2 regions of the Micromonospora pisi genome follow, and region 2 is predicted to be linked to the other one. Evidence: riboswitches for the same ligand, from Rfam matches in the RefSeq annotation. Region 2 holds a riboswitch; the other holds the start of a gene.

Region 1 (5,355 bases), 1.9 Mb from region 2:
CAAATGCTCGCCCTTGCGGCAGTGATCCTGGGTGGGTTGCTGCCGACGACGCAGGCGCAGGCTGCCCCCTCGGTCGAGGAGATCGAGAAGCAGATCGACGCCCAGTGGGTTCAGCTCGAGCCGACCATCGAGCAGTACAACAAGGTGCACAGCCAGCTGTTGTCGAACCAGAAGAAGTCGTCCGAGCTGCAGAAGAAGATCCAGCCGTTGGCTCTCCATGCCGACCTGGCGCTGGACCGGGTTGGCGATCTCGCCTCGCGCTACTACAAGAGCGGCCCGTCTTCTGACCTGAACGCGCTGCTCACCAGCGGCACGCCGACGGAGCTCGCGGATCAGCTGACGATCCTGGACCACCTGGCCCGGGAGCAGCAGGAGCAGATCGCCGACGTCACCGCCGCGAAGGAAAAGTACGACGTCGAGAAGCGCAAGCTGGACGAGCTGGTCGCGCAGCAGAAGAAGCAGGACGCCGAGCTTTCCGCGAAGCAGAAGTCGATCGACGCCGAGATCAACCGGCTGGAGAAGCTGCGGCTCACCGCGTACGGGTCGAGCAGCTCCGGTGGTGCGTTGCGGATCGGGCCGTGTCCGGCGGTGTACCCCGGTGGCCCCGCCGGCACCGCCGTCAAGACCGCCTGCGCGCAGATCGGCAAGATGTACGTCTGGGGCGCGACCGGGCCGAGCAACTTCGACTGTTCCGGACTCACCCAGTACGCCTGGGGCAAGGCCGGCGTGAAGCTCACCCACTACACGGGTGCCCAGTGGAACGAGGGCCAGGTGATCAGCCGGGCCAACGCCCGCGCCGGCGACCTCGTCTTCTTCTACGGTGATCTGCACCACGTCGGCATGTACGTCGGTAACGGATTAATGGTGCACGCACCGCAATCCGGTCAGCCGGTGAAGATGACAAAGATTGACGTGATGCCGGTCGCCGGGTTCCGTCGGCCTGGCTGAGTAACAGCAATTGCCCGAGTTTGTCAGGACAGGCCCCTTGCTGGCGGTGGCGCCGTTAGCAAGGGGCCTCTCCTTTGTCGACGGTGACACACCCTAAGTAATTGTCTGATATACGGAACGGTTCAACTCCAGTCACGGGTTGCACAGCCATAACAGCGTTCCTACTGTGGGAGATCGCCGAGACGGCACCAGATCACCCAGCCCGGGTGGCACCGGCTCGGCCCGCCGAATCGTTTTCGACGAACCGGGGAACCAACACCTCGGGGTGAATCCGCGAATATTCGCGGTAGGGCGCACTCTTCCCGCCCGAACCCGTCAGCTAACCCGGTAGGCGGTTCCGGAAGAAGGAGCGCCCACCCCGGTGGCTAGCCATGCCCCGCGGCCGAGGTCCCTCCGGTCGACTCTGGTCGACCCGGACATGACCCGGTCGCGTACCCGTTGGCCCATCCGTACCTCCGTACTCGCCGCGATAGCCGGTGTCGCCGCTGTTCTGCTCGGTGCCACCGCAGCTCACGCCGAACCGTCGGTCACCGAGATCGAGAAGCAGATCGACGTGGCGTGGAACCAGCTAGAGCCGACCATCGAGAAGGCCAACGCGACCCGCCAGGACCTGGCCGTCAAGAAGAAGCAGGCAGACGCGCTGGCCAAGCGGATCCAACCGCTGCAACTCCAGATCGACCAGGCCATGGGCAAGGTCAGCAACATGGCCGTCCGGGCGTACAAGGGGGACAACGCCTCCGCGATCAACGCGATCCTGACCACGGACTCGCCGACCATGCTCGCCGACCAGCTCACCATCCTCGACCAGTTCGCCCGCCGTCAGCAGCACGATGTCCAGGCGGTGGTCGACCTCAAGGAGCAGCTCGCGGCCCAGAAGGCACCACTGGACACCCTGGTCGCGCAGCTCACCCGGACCGAGGCGGACCTGGCCGCGAAGAAGAAGCAGATCGACACCGAGATCGACCGGTTGCAGAAGCTGCGGCTGAAGGTCTACGGCAACGGTGGCGGCGGCCCGCTCCGCCCAGCCCCCTGCCCGTCGAGTTATCCCGGCGGTCCGTCCGGCGTCGCGGTCAAGTTCGCCTGTGCGCAGATCGGCAAGATGTACGTCTGGGGCGCCGCGGGTCCGAACACCTACGACTGCTCCGGGCTGATGCTCGCCGCCTGGGCGAAGGCGGGCGTGACCCTGCCGCACAACGCGGCTGCCCAGCGTCGGGTCACCGCGTACGTCAAGCAGGCCGAACTGCGCCCCGGCGACCTGGTGTTCTACTACGCCGACCTGCACCATGTCGGGATGTACGTCGGCGACGGCTGGGTGGTGCACGCCTCCCAGGCCGGTGAGCCGGTCAAGATGAAGCGCCTCGACACCGCAACCGTCCACAGCTTCGGCCGCCCCACCTGACCCCCTCCCCCCCCGCTCCCCTGCGCCGCCGATCCAGGGCAGGTCCGCGCTGATGGATCTCCGTCAGCGCGGACCTGCCCTAGGGCGAAGGGAGGGTCAGCGGGTGGGCCAGGTCTGCCAACGTTGCCAGGAACGGCTGGGGGTAGGGCCGCGTTGGCCCTGGTAGCGGGAGCCGTACACGGCGGAGCCGTAGGGGTGCTCGGCCGGCGACGAGAGCCGGAAGATGCAGAGCTGGCCGATCTTCATGCCGGGCCAGAGGGTGATCGGCAGGTTGGCCACGTTGGAGAGTTCCAGCGTGACGTGGCCGGAGAAGCCGGGGTCGATGAAGCCGGCGGTCGAGTGGGTGAGCAGGCCCAGCCGACCCAGGCTCGACTTGCCCTCCAGCCGTCCGGCGAGCTGGTCGCCGAGTGAGATCACTTCGAGCGTGGAGGCGAGTACGAACTCGCCCGGGTGCAGCACGAACGGCTCGCCGTCGGGCACGTCCACGACCGAGGTCAGGTCATCCTGTTGGCTGGCCGGGTCGATGTGGGTGTAGAGATGGTTGTTGAACACCCGGAAGAGCCGGTCCAGTCGTACGTCGATGCTCGACGGTTGCACCAGTGCCGGCTCGAAGGGCTCAAGCCCCAGAGTGCCCGCCTTGATCTCGGTGACCAGGTCACGGTCGGAGAGCAGCATCCAGCCACCTTAGCGACCGGGCGAGATCAACCCGGTCGCGCCCGGACCTGGAGTGACGCGGCGCGTCGTCATGGGCAACGGGGTCGGCGATGGTTCGGCGTGGCGAACGCGTGTCGGACTACCCGTCTCGAACACATGTTCGATAGAATCTCCCCATGGCATCCTGGTCCGAATTCGCCGCCGACGCCCCGCGTCTCGCCGAAGCGATCCGCACCCTCCTGCAGCAGTACGGGCCGGGTCTCGGCTACCTCGCCACCGTCCGCGCCGACGGCGGTCCCCGTGTGCACCCGGTGTCGCCGGTGATCAACGACGAGGGGCTGTTCTGCTTCGTCGTCGACTCTCCCAAGCGGCGCGACCTGGAACGTGACGGCCGCTACGCGCTGCACTCGTTCCCGCCCGAGGAGAGCGACGACGAGGCGTACGTGGCCGGTCGCGCCAAGCTGGTCACCGACCCGGCGACGATCGCCCGGCTCGCCGACACCGTGCGCGCCGAGCCCCGGGTGGACTGGCGACTCTTCGAGTTCACCGTCGAGGCGGCGATGCTCGCTGAGCACGGCCGGGCCGGTGCGATCCCACTCGCGTACGGCGGGCGGGGCGATGACCGGCCGGGAGTTCAGGTGTGGCTCGACCCGACTGCGGCGCGAGCGCCCGCCGGCCGTCGCGGACGTCGAGCCCGCCGGCACGTCAATCCCACCGAGTTGCGGTCCGCGTCAACGGCGAACGCGGTCGACCAGCGCTTCACCCGGGAGCCCCGAGTGGTGGCCGTCGCCCCGGACCCGGTGATCTGGGCCTCCTGAGTGAACGGACCCCTCGACGAGGGGCCCCAGACACACGACGAGGGCCGGCTCCTCGGGAAGCGGCCGGCCCTCGTCGTGCTGGCAGTGCATCAGGCCCGGTACGCCTGCCACGCTTTGACCATGCGGTTCACCTGTCCGGCCGTGAACCGGTCCATGCAGGCGTCGACCGTGTAGTTCATGAAGTTGTGGATCGGGTCGAGCCCCGACCTGCTCACACACGAGTCCCGCCCGGTCGGGCAGCCGAACGCCGGCTCCGCCTCCGCCGGGGTGTCCGCCACCGCGTCGCCTTCACCCGCGCACCCGCCCTGGAACGTGTGGAAGAGGTTCAGCCAGTGGCCGACCTCGTGGGTGCCGGTGTCGCCCTCGTTGTAGGGCTTCTCGTTGCCGCCGGGCAGTGACTCCGAAAGCACCACCACCCCGTCGTACGTGGTCAACTGCTTCTGCGGAAACGTCGCCCAGCCGAGCAGGTCGTCGCTGAGTGCCCCCAGGTAGAGGTTGAGCGTCTCCGGGCCGCCGGTCCGCAGCGACCTCTTCATCTGCGTCTCCGCCGGGCTCTCCGCCACGATCGGATACCAGGCCGGGTTGATCACCCGGTTGAGCTTCTTGAGCTTGAACTTGAAGGGCGTGACCGCGCCACCATCCACTCCGTCGAACGCCGCGTTCAGCACCTTGAACTGGGCATCGATCATCGCGCGCGGAATGTTTCCACCCTCCCGGGTACGGTCCCGGCTGATCACGTGCACCACCACCGGGATCGTGATCTTCCTCGGGGCGGCGCTGAACGGCGCCACTCCGACCCGCTTCGCGTACGCGGCGTCCAGGTCTCGATTGCGCTGCGCCGCCTCGGGCGCGTCCAGTTCGTTGGGGTCGTGCCCACCGGGCGCCCCGGGTCTCGCCCTGGCGGCCGAGTCTGCCACCGCCAGCTGGACGCATCCTGCCGATGGCCCCGTCGTGCTCGCCGTAGCCGGGCTTGCCAGTGCCGGGTTCGCCACCAACACCATGGACCCGAGCAGCAGTACGACAGCAGTGGACGCCACGCCAACCGAGCGCAACGACTTCCGGATGCGGTGCAAACCCATGACCCCACCTCTTCGCCACGGAACGCGACGCTTCGTTCACGCGCCGCAAGTTGCGGATGTGGCGGACGTTACCTGCTGGGACAGTTCAGGCAAACGACGCAGATCGGCGTGGTCCCCATCAATCTGCCTCAACCGCACGGACGCGTCCGGCGCCGCCGCCGGGGGTACGTTGATGCGCTCGGGAGGCGGACCAGGTACAGTGGGCTCCGCTCGCGGGTGTAGTTCAATGGCAGAACATCAGCTTCCCAAGCTGACAGTGCGGGTTCGATTCCCGTCACCCGCTCCAATGCAAAGGCCCTGGTCAGGACGCGAGTCCCAACCAGGGCCTTCGATGTTCTGTCGGCGGCGATCATGCGCCGGGCCATCCACGGGCCACTAGCCCGCGTAATACCGGCCCGGTTATTGCTCACCACCGGATGCGACATCCCTATCCGCTGGCACCGGGTGACTCGTCGTC
Region 2 (12,875 bases):
GGTCGCCCGTCCGGCAAGGTCGTCCGGCGTCATCCGGTCCTGCCGGGCCGTTCCGACCGGGGCCAGGCGGACCCGCTCGACCAGGCCGGCGATCGAGTCCGGTCGGCCGGTCCCGAGCCCGTGCCGGGTCACGTTCAGTGCGCCGGCCGCCGCCCCGGTACGGATCGCCAACTGGAGGTCGCCACCAGCGGCGAGTACGGACGCCACCCCGGCGGTCATCGAGTCGCCGGCACCACGCGGGTCGGCGACCTGCAAACGGGGCATGTGCACCTCGTACACCTCGCCGTTGACCAGGGCCAGGGCCGGTTCGTCGGCTCGACTCACCACCACCGACTCGGCGCCGGTGGCGTGCAACTCGTAGAGGACCCGGGTCAGCTCCTCACTGCTGTCGGAGCTGGCCAGGCCGTCCCGGAGCAACTCCTCGTGGCTCACCTTCAGGAAGGAGACGCCGCTGTCGAGCACCGCGCGCAGGTGCTCGCCGGACAGGTCCGCCACCACCCGGCTGCCGTTACCGCCCAGGTCGGCGGCGAGGCGGCGGTAGACGTCCGGTGGCGCCAGCGACGGGTCGCCCGGTCCGCTGAGCACACTGACCGACGCCCGCAGCCCTTCGCCGAGGGTCAGGTTGTAGAGGTCGTCCAGTTCGTGCCGGGTGAGCGGGTGACCGGGCACGTCGACGATCTCGTCCCGCCGGCCGTTCCGCCGATCGTGCACGTAGCCGCCGCTGCTGGAGTCCCGGTGCACGACCTTCAGCTCGACCCCCTCGCTTGCCATCAGTGGTTCCAGCACCTGGCCGATCTCGCCGCCCAGGCTGGCGCAGAGCACCACCCGGGTGCCAAGGCAGGTGATCATGCGCGCCTGCCACACCCCCTGGCCTCCCGGATGCAGGTGGATCTCCGGTTCGTCGCTGGTCTGATCGATGGTGACCGTCAGTTGTGGAGCGGGCGCGAAGACCATGACGTGGGCATTCATGCCTTCTACTTTCCCTATCGGATGGTCGGCAGGTAGCCGATTCGCGAACATCGCTTGACCAACGGGCCCGGTTCGGCCACTGAACGCCGTACCGGTCGGGGACTGTCGCGAGGGTCGTTCGCGTGTTCCACTGTCCGGCATCGATCGATGCCCGCCGGCGAGTATTGATCGATACCCACGGAGGAGTCGGCCCAAGCCCATGGAGGCGACCCGGTGACGAAGCAGGATGTCTTCCAGTACACGGTGCAGGCGAAGTGCGGCCGGGGGGAGGCGGTGCGGCTGCTCACGGACCTGGCCGCGCAGGCGGACCTGCACCCGCTGATCATCCGGGTCCAGCCCCGGCCGCCGAGACCTGGCGCGTTGCGGAGCTACACCATCTCGGACCGCCTCGCCTGGGGCCCGGTACGGTTCCGGACCACCTACCAGGCGGACGTGCTGAGTGCGACCGAGGACGAGGTGGTGACCGTCGCGAGGCAGTGGCCGAACACCACCCTGCGCAACCACGCGCGGCTGCGCTCGGACATGGACGGGGTGACCACGATCGACGTACAGATCACCCTGGCGGCGCCGGCACCACTGTTCGCGTACGCCTTCCGGCAGGCGCGTACGGCGCACCTGGCGCTTGGTGCCCGACTGCGCGACACGCTCGACGCCACCGGTTAGGAAGGGCCCCTTGTTAACGCTATGCGTTAACAAGGGGCCCTTCCTTACACCCCGATCAGCGCCAGGTGTCGGTCCAGGTGCCGGTGCAGGGGGCGTAGGTCGGGGGATTGCGGGTGCGGTTGGGGTCGCTCTCCCAGAGAACCTGGGCGCCGTCCTTCTTGATGTACTTGTACTGCACCGGCGCGCTCGGCGGCAGGTTCACCGAGGCCCGCCAGACCGGGTACGTCGCCGAGGAGAGCGGGACCGCGTTCGCCGGGTCCCAGTTGCCGAGTGCGGCGGTGTTGCCGGTGACGTAGACGTTCTGCCCCCAACTGGTGGTCGCGTTGACCTCGAAGGTGACCGTGGTGACACCGGCGCAGAGGCCGGGTGGCGGGGTGTTGGTCCGGGTCGGACTCGACGTCGCGCCGGTACGCGCGTTCACGTGCAGGGCCAGTGCCCCGTTCGCCGGCACGGTGGCGGTGAACCGGCCGGCGGTATCCACCTGGTACCGCGCCCCGGTGCAGGTGCCGGCGGAGTGGTCGCCGGACATGACGTCGCAGTAGGTGCCCGCCGGCAGACTGCTCTGGAACGTACGGCTGAGGGCGGAGCCGCTGCGGTTGAACGCCACGTACGCCAGGTTGCCGCGACCGAAGCCGATCTGCTGGGAGCCGTTGCTCCACCAGTTGGTGACCGGCGCCCCGGCCGAGGTGTTGCGCAGTCCGACCATGTTCGTGGTGGTGCGCCAGCGGTGTTCGCAGGCCCAGCCGCTGGCGCAGTTGACCGCACTGGTGGTGCCGGAGCCGTTCGCCGGCGGGCCGGCCTCCGGATCGGTGAAGGTGAAGCCGGACATCACCTGCGGCACCCCGTACGGCCAGGCGATCATGAACGCCTCCGCCAGCGCGTACGACGATCCGTCCTGGTAGGTCAGCTTCGCCCGACCGTTGCGCTGGGTGTCGTGGTTGTCGATGAACGCCACCGCGTCACCGGAGCCGAGCCGCATCGACGAGGCGAGGTTGTTCAGGTTGGCCAGGTTGCCGTCGCGGAACGCGGTGCCGACCACGTCGCCGTACCGGAACTCGGTCACGTCGCCGATGCCCGCGTACTCCTCGGGGGTCGGCTCGCCGGAGCCGCCCTCGATCACCTCGGAGAAGACGTAGGGGTCGCCGGTGACCGGCCCGACGATCGCCGCCAGGTCCGCCGCCGGCAGGTGCTTGGCCGCGTCGACCCGGAAGCCGTCCACGCCGAGCGAGACCAGGTCATCGAGGTACGCGACCAGCTTGCCGCGCACGTACGCCGATTCGGTCCTGAGGTCGGAGAGGTCCACCAGTTCGCAGTTCTGGATCTCCCAACGGTCGTTCCAGTTGACGATGTCGTCGTTGCCGTTGCGTCCGCAGTGGTGGAAGTCGCCGCTGCCGTACGGCACCGCCGGATATCCGAAGTGGCTGTACGCGGAGCCGCCGCTGCCGGACCCGGTCGACGCCCCGCCGGCCATGTGGTTGACCACCGCGTCGACGTAGATCTTCACACCGGCGTTGTGGCAGGTCTGCACCATGCTGGCGAAGCCGGCCCGGTCTCCCCGGCGGCTGGTCAACTGGTAGCTGACCGGCTGGTAGTCCTGCCACCACGGGTGTCCCCGGCCGGGCAGTACGACATGCTCCTGCGGCGGGGAGACCTGCACCCCGCCGAAACCCTTCGGCCCGAGCACGGTGGTGCACTCGTTGGCGATCGAGGCCCAGGGCCATTGGAAGAGGTGGACGATGACGTCCTTGGCGCCCGGACTCGCCGGGCTCGCGGTCGCCCGTACGGAGGGGCGGGTCACCGTGCCGACGAGGAGCGCGGCGACCAGCAGAGCGGTGCTGAGCAGGGCGGTGGCGACGGTGGTGGGGGTTCTTCGGACACCCATGGTGATCCTTCGGGGGTGAGCGACGCGGGGACGGGGGATCGACCTCGCCGGACCCGTCCGGCGAGCTGGCGTCGTGTTACGGATCGAGTAACAATTTACGCCGGACTATGTCTGGAGGGGAGATGCGGCATCCGCCCGACATCGACCGACATGTCCCCCGTACCCTGCGGAGGTGAACAGCTCGTACGTCGGCGCAAGCGATCCGACCAGCGCGGACGCCGCAGCGGCAGCGTGGTTCGTGGCCATGCGCGCGAAGATCGACGCCGTTGCGGGCGCCCACGCGCAGCAGGGTGCCGGTGGCGTCCACCGTTTTGTGAGCGGGGTGCGGATCCCGTCCGGCAACGGCGTCTTCATCGAGGGGACCGATCCGGACCTCCGGCAGGTCGCGGCCTTCGCCGACGAGATGCGCGGCGGAGAGCTGCCCTGGTCGATCCAGGTCCGGGGCGAGCCCGGCCCGGAACTCGCCCGGCTCGCCGCCGGCTACGGCCTGACCGCCAGAGCGCACAGCCCGCTGATGACCCGGGGCGCCGGCCCGGTGCCCCACGCGGTCCCGGCCAGCGGGGCCCGGGTACGCCCGACGACCGGTGCGGACGCCGACGTCTACGGCAACCTGATCGCCACCGCGCTGGGGCTGCCCCGCCCGGCGATCGGCGAGTTCGCCTCGGCACCGCTGCTGGACGCCCCCGGCATGACCGGTTACCTGGTCGAGTGGGACGGTGTGCCGGCCGGCACCGGACTCGGCACCCACCTCGGTGACCAGTTCGGCGTCTACAACATCACCGTTGCGCCGACGTTCCGCCGCCGTGGCTTCGCCCGCCTGGTCAGCGAGACCGTGCTGCGCGACGGGTTCGCCGCCGGGGCCCGGGCCGCGTTCCTGCACACCACTCCCCACGCCCAGCCGCTGTACGAGTCACTCGGCTTCCGTACCGTCGAGACCTGGACCTACCTGGTCCCGGAGCCACGCGGCTAGCCCGTCGCCGCTCACTCCTCGAGTGCGTACCCGTCCAGACGCCTGCGGCGTTAGGAAGGGCCCCTTGTTATACAAAAAGCGATAACAAGGGGCCCTTCCTTACACCTCAGCCGCGGGGGGCGTACATGATGATGGCGACGCCGATCAGGCAGACGGCGGCGCCGGTGAGGTCGTAGCGGTCCGGGCGGAACCTGTCGACGATGACACCCCAGGCCAGTGACCCGGCGACGAAGAATCCGCCGTACGCGGCCAGCACCCGGCCGAAGTTCGGGTCCGGTTGGAAGGCGGCGACGAAGCCGTACCCGGCCAGTGCCAGCACTCCGGCGGCGACGAACAGCAGGCCCCGGTGTTCGCGTACGCCCTGCCAGACCAGCCATGCCCCGCCGATCTCGGCGACGGCGGCGAGCAGGAACAACAGCAGCGAACGGGCGACGGTCACAGCCGCCATTGTCGGCTGGCCGTGGCGCACGGACGGCGGTGGGGCCCGCCGCCGGACACGTCGCGCGTGTCGGGGACGGACCCCCCCCTTCCGTGGGAAAGATCAGCCGGTCACGTGATCGTGAACGGGACGGTGACGGTCGACTGGCGGCCCTCGGCGGCGGTCGCGTTGACCCGTACGGTCGTCGCGGCGTTGCCGATCGCGTTCCAGACCTCCAGTTTCACGCAGCCGTTCGCCAGCGCCGCGAAGCCACCGGTGGCGGTCTTCACCCCGGCCGCCTGGGTGTACGTCTCGGTGCCGACGACCGGGTCGGTGGCGAAGTAGTGGTACGTCTCCACCCGGCTGTAGTTGCCCGAGCCGGTGAAGTCGTACGAGACCCTCGCCTGGATCCCGGCACCGACGGCGCCGCCCGCGTCGACGTGCAGCGCGAACGCGGTCGCACCCGAGTTGTACGGGCCGGTCAGCCCGCACACGGTGTGCACCACCGGGTTGTGCGGGGTGCCGTCCCAGTTGCCGTTGGCGGCGGTGATCGTGGTGGTGGTCGCGCCGGTGCCGGCGGCACCGGCGAGCGCCCCGGCGGAGCGGACGTAGAGCAGGTTCGACCGGACCACCGGGCCGGTCGGCGTCGGGGTGGGAGTGGCCGTCGGCGTCGGGGTGGCCGTCGGGGTGGGACTGACGGTCGGGGTGGCGGTGGGGTTGCCGATGCCGCCGTTGGCGTTGCCGCCGCTCCAGGTGAAGGCGCCGGTGGTGGCGGTTTTGCCGGCGGCCACGGCCAGGGTGCGGCCGTCGGAGAAGGTCACCGTCATCGGGTTACGGGTGATGTTCGACGCCACGTACGTCCGTACGCCGTTCTTGGTGTAGACGGCGTAGAGCGGGGTGTTCGCGGTGACGGTGGTGTCGACCTGGCCGAGGGCGGCGAGGTTGCGCAGCCAGTGGAACGTGTGCGCCCGGCTCTCACCCTCCTCGATCGGGTAGGTCGGGTTGGCCCGGAAACTCGCCAGCGCGGCGTCGCCGTCCGCGAACGCCCGGAACGACCAGAGCACGTCCTGCCAGACCGTCGGTGGGCCGCCGTTGTTGGTGACCAGCTCGTTCCAGTTGGTGGTGACGTACGCCGGCTTGTAGCCGAGGTAGTTCGAGCCGCCGGTGACGGGCAGCATGTTGATGCCCTGGATCATCTCCGGCTCACCGCTGAACCAGGTGGCGTACGCGCCGCCGTCGCCCCAGACCATGCCGACCGTACGGTGGGCGAAGGCGGCCGGGAAGTTGCTGTCGGAGGAGTCGAACCAGTACTCCTGGATCGCCTGCGCCTGCGTGGTGTAGATGAACAGCCCGGCGTCGCGTACGGCGGTGTTGCCGGTGGCGAGGCCCCACTGGATCAGGGCCGAGGCGAAGTTCATCCCCTCCGAGGAGGACTCCTGGTTGTTGCCGGCCATGAACGAACCGTGCCCGGAGGCCCAGTCGTGTCCGGCGAAGATGTCGAAGTCCCGCAGGAACGGGAACATCGGGTCGTTGCGGTCGGGGCTGTTCGCGTCCCGGATCAGCAGGTTGACCATGCCGCCGTACTGGCTGGTGGTGGCCCAGGTCGGGTCGAACTTGGCGAGCGTGGCGGCGGCGGCGATGTAGTAGCCGTAGTGGAAGTGGTGGTCGTTCAGTTCCAGGTCGGAGCCGTACGACGCGGGGTAGCCGACCAGCGTGCCCCAGGCCTGGTCGTAGTGGAACACCCGGGCGGTCTTGCCCGGGGTGGCGGTGAACCAGTCGGTGAGCCGGCTCCGGATGGCGTTCAGCAGCAGGTCCCGCTGGGCGGTCCGGCCGAGTTGGTCGGCGATCTCGGCGAGCCGGGCGGCCCGGCCGAGTCCCTTGCCGGTCCAGTAGGTGTCGTTGCCGAAGCCGGCCAGCGGGTCACCGGTCGCGACCTGGTCCAGGTAACCACCAAGGGTGGCGAGGTCGGCGCCGCTGGAGGTGGCGACCGCGGGGATCTCGGGCAGCACCCCCTGGTAGCGGATGTTGGTGCTGAACGAGGCCGCGCCGACCAGCGTCTTCATCGGGCCCCGGGGGGAGATGTAGGTCTGGCCGATCGGGGTGCCGCCGCCGAGGTTCTTCCAGTGGTGCGGATAGAGCGAGACGACGGTGCCGCTGGCGCTGCCCTCGCGGGCGGTGGTGGTGAAGGCGTACGTGGCGGTCACCATGCTGGTCGAGGGGTTGAAGCCCCAGGAGACGCGGGTGCCGGTGACGTGCGCGTGGGCGTACTGGCCGTAGCTGGCGAGCAGGGCGGTCCGGTCGGCGGCGGGGCTGCTCGGAGTGGTCGGCAGGACCGCTACGGAGAAGTAGCCCCGCCCGGCCAGGGTGGAGGTGACGGTGTTGCCGCTGACCGTCCAGGTCGCCCCGGTCGGCGCGTACGCGACGTAGTCGTGTCCCCGTACGGTGAAGCCGAGCCGCCCTGCGGTGTTGGACCAGACGGTCGGCGCGCTGGTCAGGCTGAGCTGGGCGTTGCCGCCGGTGGCCTGGGCGTAGACGAAGGGCAGCCCGTGCCCGATGGTCGTCTTCAGGGTCCGGGTCCCGTCCGACCAGTACGGCGTGACGGTCCAGTCGCTCCAGCCGTCGACCAAGACGGCGGGGGAGTTCAGTCCGGTGACGCCGAGGGTGAAGTCGGCGCTGTAGGTGTAGTGGTATTCGCCGGGGCCGGTCGGTGACCCGGAGATGCCGGCGGTGGTGGTGTAGGAGACGCCGAGCCCGCCGGCGACCGGGTCGTACGAGGCCGGGTGCGCGTGCAGCGGCTCGGAGTAGGCGCAGTCGAGGCGCTTGAAGAGCAGCGAGGACCACCAGTCGTTGGTGGGGACCGCGCCGGCCGGGGCGTTGGCGGTGACGTAGCGCCGGGGGTTGGTGGAGAGGTCGGCACAGCCTGAGGGCGGGGCCGCGCCGGCGGGCCGGGTGGTGGCGTAGCTGCCGGCACCGAGCGGGTCGGCGCCGGCGCCACCGGGTACGGCGAAGGTGAGCCCGCCGACCACGAGCGCCACCGTCGCGGCGCTTGCCAGCGCTCGGCGGCGCAGCGTCGACTGGGCCGGTCGCGGCCGGGTGTCCGGATGGCCGCCGTCGTCGGGTACGACGTGGCGGAGGGACAGGTTCATGGTGCCTCCGGTCGGGGACGGGTCGGTGCGCCGAAGGTTTCGCGCACATTAAGGGGGCGTTGCGTCAGAGCATCAGAGATGGTGGCTGCTGTCAATGTCTTGCCATCTTCTTTGCGGGAGTGGTGGTTCGGTGGGGGATCTCTGTTGACAGTGCCCGGCCCGGAGGGCTAACTTTGAGAGAGCGCTCTCACGACACCGGTAGGCGAGGTGGGGAGCCTCGCCTACCGGGTTACTGTGCGCCAGCGAAAGAGCGCTCTCTGCCACGTGTTGAGGGATCACCCACGCGGGGCAGCCCCTTCGGGTGCGCTATTCCGTCGCTTCGGCAATCGTTTACCTGGCATTCCCGTCGGTCATTCCGAGTCGTCCAAAGTTGCCAAATAAACCGGCCGAGAAAGTGTTATCGGATCAATGGTCGCGCGTCGGCGCGACCGGAGTGCCGGGGCCGTACGGCGAGCCGACCGGGCCGACGTAGACAAGATCACGCCGGGTTTCTGTTACCTGCCGGCGTCCGGGAAGTCTCCTCATGAGGAGGGGCCGCTGGTCCGCTCCGCAGCGGAGCGGCGCCGAGACGACCGGAGGAGTCACCATGCTGGGTACGGGACCCGTGGACTCGGATGTCTGACCTCCAGACCACCGGCCGTCACCACTCCGGTGCTCCGTACCCCGGTGGTTCCGCCGACCCCGCGACCGGCCGGCGGACCCGTGCCGACCGTGTCCCCGTGGAGGTTCCCACCGAACGCTACTGGCCGGCCGTGTCGGCCCCGTCCGAGCGGACGGCGGGTCCGGTCAACCGCCCGTGGTCATCGATCGCTGCCGACCGGACGGGAGGCACGACGTCGGGCGACCCGCTCCAGCCCAGCGTTCCGGTGCAACGGACCTCGCCCTCGACGGATCCCGGGGCCACCCCGGCACCGGCCTCGGTCCGCGACCGGTCTGCCGGTTTGATGTCCGCCCCGGTCCGCGAGCGGTCCGTGGTCTCCTCGGTGGGCGGATCGTCCCCCGCACCGGCCGCCGGCTGGCGCGGCGGCCACCGCCGACCCGCCGGCCGCAACGTGCTCGCCGGGGCGGTCCTCGCGATGAGCGTCGGCTGGGTGGCCGTCGTCTTCGCCGCACCCCACCTCACGCTCGGCCCGGGATGGCGGATGGTCGCGCTCTTCTGTCACCTGACCTGTCTGGTCGTGGGCTTCGGGGCGGTGCTCACGGTGGACTGGTTCAGCCTGCGCTGGCTGCTGCGCCGGGAGCGGATCGGGACCGTGCTGACCACGGCGCGGGGCACGCACCTGCTCATCTGGTTGGGCCTGGTCGGTTTGGTGGTCAGCGGTGCGGCCCTGCGCCCGGACACCTCGTCGGCGCTGGTCCAGATCAAGCTGGTCGCCGTGCTCGTGGTCGGCATCAACGGGCTGTTCCTCGGCCGGGTCAGTGACCGACTCGCGGCCGTGGGCGACGGACCGGTGCCCTGGTCCCGCCTGCTCCCCGCCGCCGTAGCGGCCACCGTTTCCCAACTCGGCTGGTGGACCGCCACCCTCATCGGCTTCTGGAACGCCCAACACTAACCCCCCGCCTCGTCGATCTAGGGCAGATCGTCGTCGATGACGATCCACTCACGCGGATCTGCCCTAGATCGACGAGGGAAGCGGGCGGGGGTCAGTTCACGGAGAGGTGGACGTGGTTGGTGTGGTCGCTGGAGGGGTCACCGCCGCCGTTGTACGCCTTCCAGCCACTGCCGGGTAGCCAGATCTGCTTGAACCAGATCACGTACAGCACTCCGAGGCGGCTGGCGTTCTTGACGAAGTACGCCGCCAGGTTGTTGCCGTACGTCTTGTCGCCGCCGGTGGCGACCCCGCCGAAGCCGCCCGTCTCCGCAGCGAAGTCGCAGGCCCGTCCCTTGGGGTGTTCGCCCGAGCCGCCGCTGCGGAAGCAGGAGACGAAGCGGGTGAAGCCGGCCGCCTTGGCCTGGTTCATCGCGTTGAGGGTGCGCGGGGTGATGCAGCCGGTGGTGGTCGGGTCGTTCACGCTGCACGACTCCTTCGGCCAGGAGCCGTCGGCGTTGCGCGGCGCCGGCTTGGCCGTGGCGGAGGTGGTGCTGGCGGTGACGCCGGCGCTGGCGCCGCCGCTGCCCGCCTGGGCGAGCGCGCGTTCGGCCTGTTGCTTGCGCTTGGCCATGATGTCGAGCTGCTTGCGTTGTTCCCGGATCTCGTTCTCGATCGCCGCCTTGGCCCGCTGTTCCTGGTCGCGGACCTCGATCAGGTTCCGGAGCTGGCGGTCCTCGTTGGCGGCCACCGTGCCGAGCGACGAGGCCCGGTCCAGGAAACCGTCGGGCGAGTCGCTGTTGAGCAGCGCCGTCAGCGGCCCCAGTCGGCCGGTGCGGTACGCCATGCCGGCGAGTTCGGCGACGGTCTGGGTACGGGTGACCAGTTCGGCCTCCAGGGTGCCCAGGTGGGTGGCGAGCTGCTGTTGCCGTTTGGTGGAGTTGTCCAGGGCCGCCTGGGCGTCGAGATAGCCCTTGGCCGCGACGTCGAGCTGTTCGCGGAGGCTGGCGGTGCCGCCCTCGTCGTCGGTGTCGCCCGGGGCGGCGGCGAGCGTTCCCGGGGCGGCGGCGAGGGGGCCGTTCGCGGCCAGTGCGCTGGTGGGGGTGAGGGGGGTGGCCAGCACGGTGAGGGTGATCGCGATCGCCGTCAGGGTCGCGAACCGTGCGGCACGTGGTCGTGGTCGTACGGGCGCCAGGTCTGGCATTTGCTGCACGTCCTTCCGTCAGCCGCCGACCGGGTTAGCTGACGGGTTCGGGACGGAAGATCCCTACCGCTGACGCGGATGCACCCCAATGACGCGATGGTTCCCCGGCTCGCACGTGCGATTAGGCGACGGTCACCGCAGGCGCCGGAGGGCGCCGCCCGGCGGAGACCGGAGCCGAGCCTACCGGCCTGGTCCAGTACGGACAGTGTTGGCGCGGCCGACAGGCGGCGCCACTCGAAGTGATATGTCGGATATAACTAGAAAAGTTCACCCGGTCGGGGGACAAAATTTAAGGACCAGGTAAGCGAAGAGTGGTCGCGTTTCCGAGTCAGGTAAGGACCGTATTCGGGTAGCGGGGCCTACCAATCAGCTGGGCCTACCAATCGGCGGGGCCGCAGCTCTCGCTCGCGCTGCCGGGCTCGACCTGGAGAGTGGCGTGCGCGATGTCGAAGTCGTCGTGCAACGCCCCGCGCGCCGCGGCGAGCACCGCGCCGACCTCGGCGCCGGGGGAGAGCGTCAGGTGGGCCGAGGCGACCTCCATGCCCGAGGTCAGCGTCCAGACGTGCAGGTCGTGCACGTTGGCGACACCGGGTACGGCACAGAGTCGGGCGGCCACCGTCGGCACGTCCAGGTGCTCCGGTGCGGCCTGCACCAGAATCCGGACCGCGGCCCGCGCCAGCCGTCCGGTCCGGGGCAGGATGAACAGGCCGATCGCCACCGCGACCAGCGGATCGGCCCACCACCAGCCGGTGTTCGCGATCACCAGGGCGGCGACGATCACGCCGGCCGAGCCGAGCAGGTCCCCGAGCGCCTCCAGGTAGGCGCCGCGCAGGTTGATGCTCTCCCGCGCGCCGGCCCGCAACAGCCCGAAGGCGACCAGGTTGGCCAGCAGCCCGAGGATCGCCACCACCAGCATCGGCCCGGCCAGCACGGTCGGCGGACGCGCGGCACCGAACCGCAGCGCCGCCTCGACCAGCACGTAGATCGCGACACCGAAGAGCAGCACCGCGTTGGCCAGGGCGGCCAGCACCTCCAGCCGGTAGAGGCCGAAGGTCCGCTGGGGGTCGTCGGTGGCCCGCCGGGTCGCGGTGATCGCGGCGAGCGCCATCCCGATCCCGAGTACGTCGGTGAACATGTGACCGGCGTCGGACAGGAGCGCGAGCGAGCCGGTGGCGAGCGCCGTGACCGCCTCGACCACGGTGAAGACGACGAGCAGTCCGAGGGCGGACCAGAGCCGTCCCCGGTGCCGCTCGCCCGCGCGCATCGTCTGCGCGCCGTGGTCATGACCCGCGCCCACGCACACACCCTCCGCCGCCGGTACCCGCGCGACCCAACATATGCCGACATCCCAATGTGTGCGATTGATTCGGGCCGCCGGGGGCGGGGTTCAGCCCTCCACGCTCATCGCCGCCACGATCGGCGCCCGGGTCGCCCGCCGGGCGGGCAGCAGCCCGGCCAGGAGCGCCGCGCCGCCGGCCAGAGCCACGCAGAGGGCGAGCTGACCCACCGGTACGACCGGCAGCCCGTGCCCGTAACTGTTGATCAGTCCGAGTGCGGCGGTCCAGCCGACGCCGACCCCGAGGACGATCCCGGCCAGCGCCCCGACCAGCGCGATCAGCCCCGCCTCGGCGAGCAGCATCCGGCCGAGTTGCCGCCGGGAGAGCCCCAGTGCCCGCAGCGTCGCGGACTCACGTGTCCGTTCGAAGACCGACAGGGAGAGCGTGTTGCTGATCCCGAAGAGTGCGATCAGCACCGACATGCCGAGCAGCGCGGCGAAGATGCCGAGCAGCTCGTCCAGGGTCGCCGACAGCGCGTTCGCCTGGTCGGCGACGCTGCTCACCCGTACCACCGGGTAGGTCCGGAGCACCCGGTCCAGGGCCTGCCGGCCGGCCGCCGTACCGACACCGGGGGCCAGGTCGAGCAGGAGCTGGTTCGGCGCCCCGGGGCCGTACGCGGCGCTGAACTGGTCCCACGCGACCAGGGCACCGCCGCCGGTCGGGGCGTCGTCGTAGAGCGCCACCACGGTCAGCGCCCCGGCCGGGTCCGGTACGCCGGGCAGGCCCAGCGCGAACCGGTCACCCACCCCGAGCCCCC

The links. Region 2 has a riboswitch for cyclic di-AMP ahead of BDK92_RS08775 (coiled-coil domain-containing protein). Riboswitches for the same ligand answer to the same signal wherever they lie in the genome.
Region 1: another riboswitch for cyclic di-AMP. It lies ahead of BDK92_RS17500 (C40 family peptidase); the one in region 2 lies ahead of BDK92_RS08775 (coiled-coil domain-containing protein).

Annotation. Positions count from the first base shown of each region.
Region 1 covers NZ_RBKT01000001.1:4,129,922-4,135,276, reverse strand. Annotated here, with positions in the region: gene BDK92_RS17505 (C40 family peptidase) at 1-948, shown strand, start outside; cyclic di-AMP (ydaO/yuaA leader) riboswitch at 1,162-1,297, shown strand; gene BDK92_RS17500 (C40 family peptidase) at 1,367-2,347, shown strand; gene dcd (dCTP deaminase) at 2,444-3,022, opposite strand; partial or broken gene BDK92_RS17490 (pyridoxamine 5'-phosphate oxidase family protein) at 3,178-3,699, shown strand; gene BDK92_RS17485 (zinc metalloprotease) at 3,909-4,898, opposite strand; tRNA gene BDK92_RS17480 (tRNA-Gly) at 5,111-5,184, shown strand; gene BDK92_RS17475 (DUF6924 domain-containing protein) at 5,326-5,355, opposite strand, start outside.
Region 2 covers NZ_RBKT01000001.1:2,213,730-2,226,604, reverse strand. Annotated here, with positions in the region: gene BDK92_RS08810 (1-phosphofructokinase family hexose kinase) at 1-969, opposite strand, end outside; gene BDK92_RS08805 (SRPBCC family protein) at 1,183-1,632, shown strand; gene BDK92_RS08800 (carbohydrate-binding module family 20 domain-containing protein) at 1,688-3,514, opposite strand; gene BDK92_RS08795 (GNAT family N-acetyltransferase) at 3,687-4,484, shown strand; gene BDK92_RS08790 (YnfA family protein) at 4,591-4,923, opposite strand; gene BDK92_RS08785 (glycosyl hydrolase) at 5,034-8,048, opposite strand; gene BDK92_RS38350 (hypothetical protein) at 8,993-9,601, shown strand; gene BDK92_RS08775 (coiled-coil domain-containing protein) at 9,693-10,772, opposite strand; cyclic di-AMP (ydaO/yuaA leader) riboswitch at 10,789-10,919, opposite strand; gene BDK92_RS08770 (cation diffusion facilitator family transporter) at 11,158-12,078, opposite strand; gene BDK92_RS08765 (ABC transporter permease) at 12,169-12,875, opposite strand, start outside.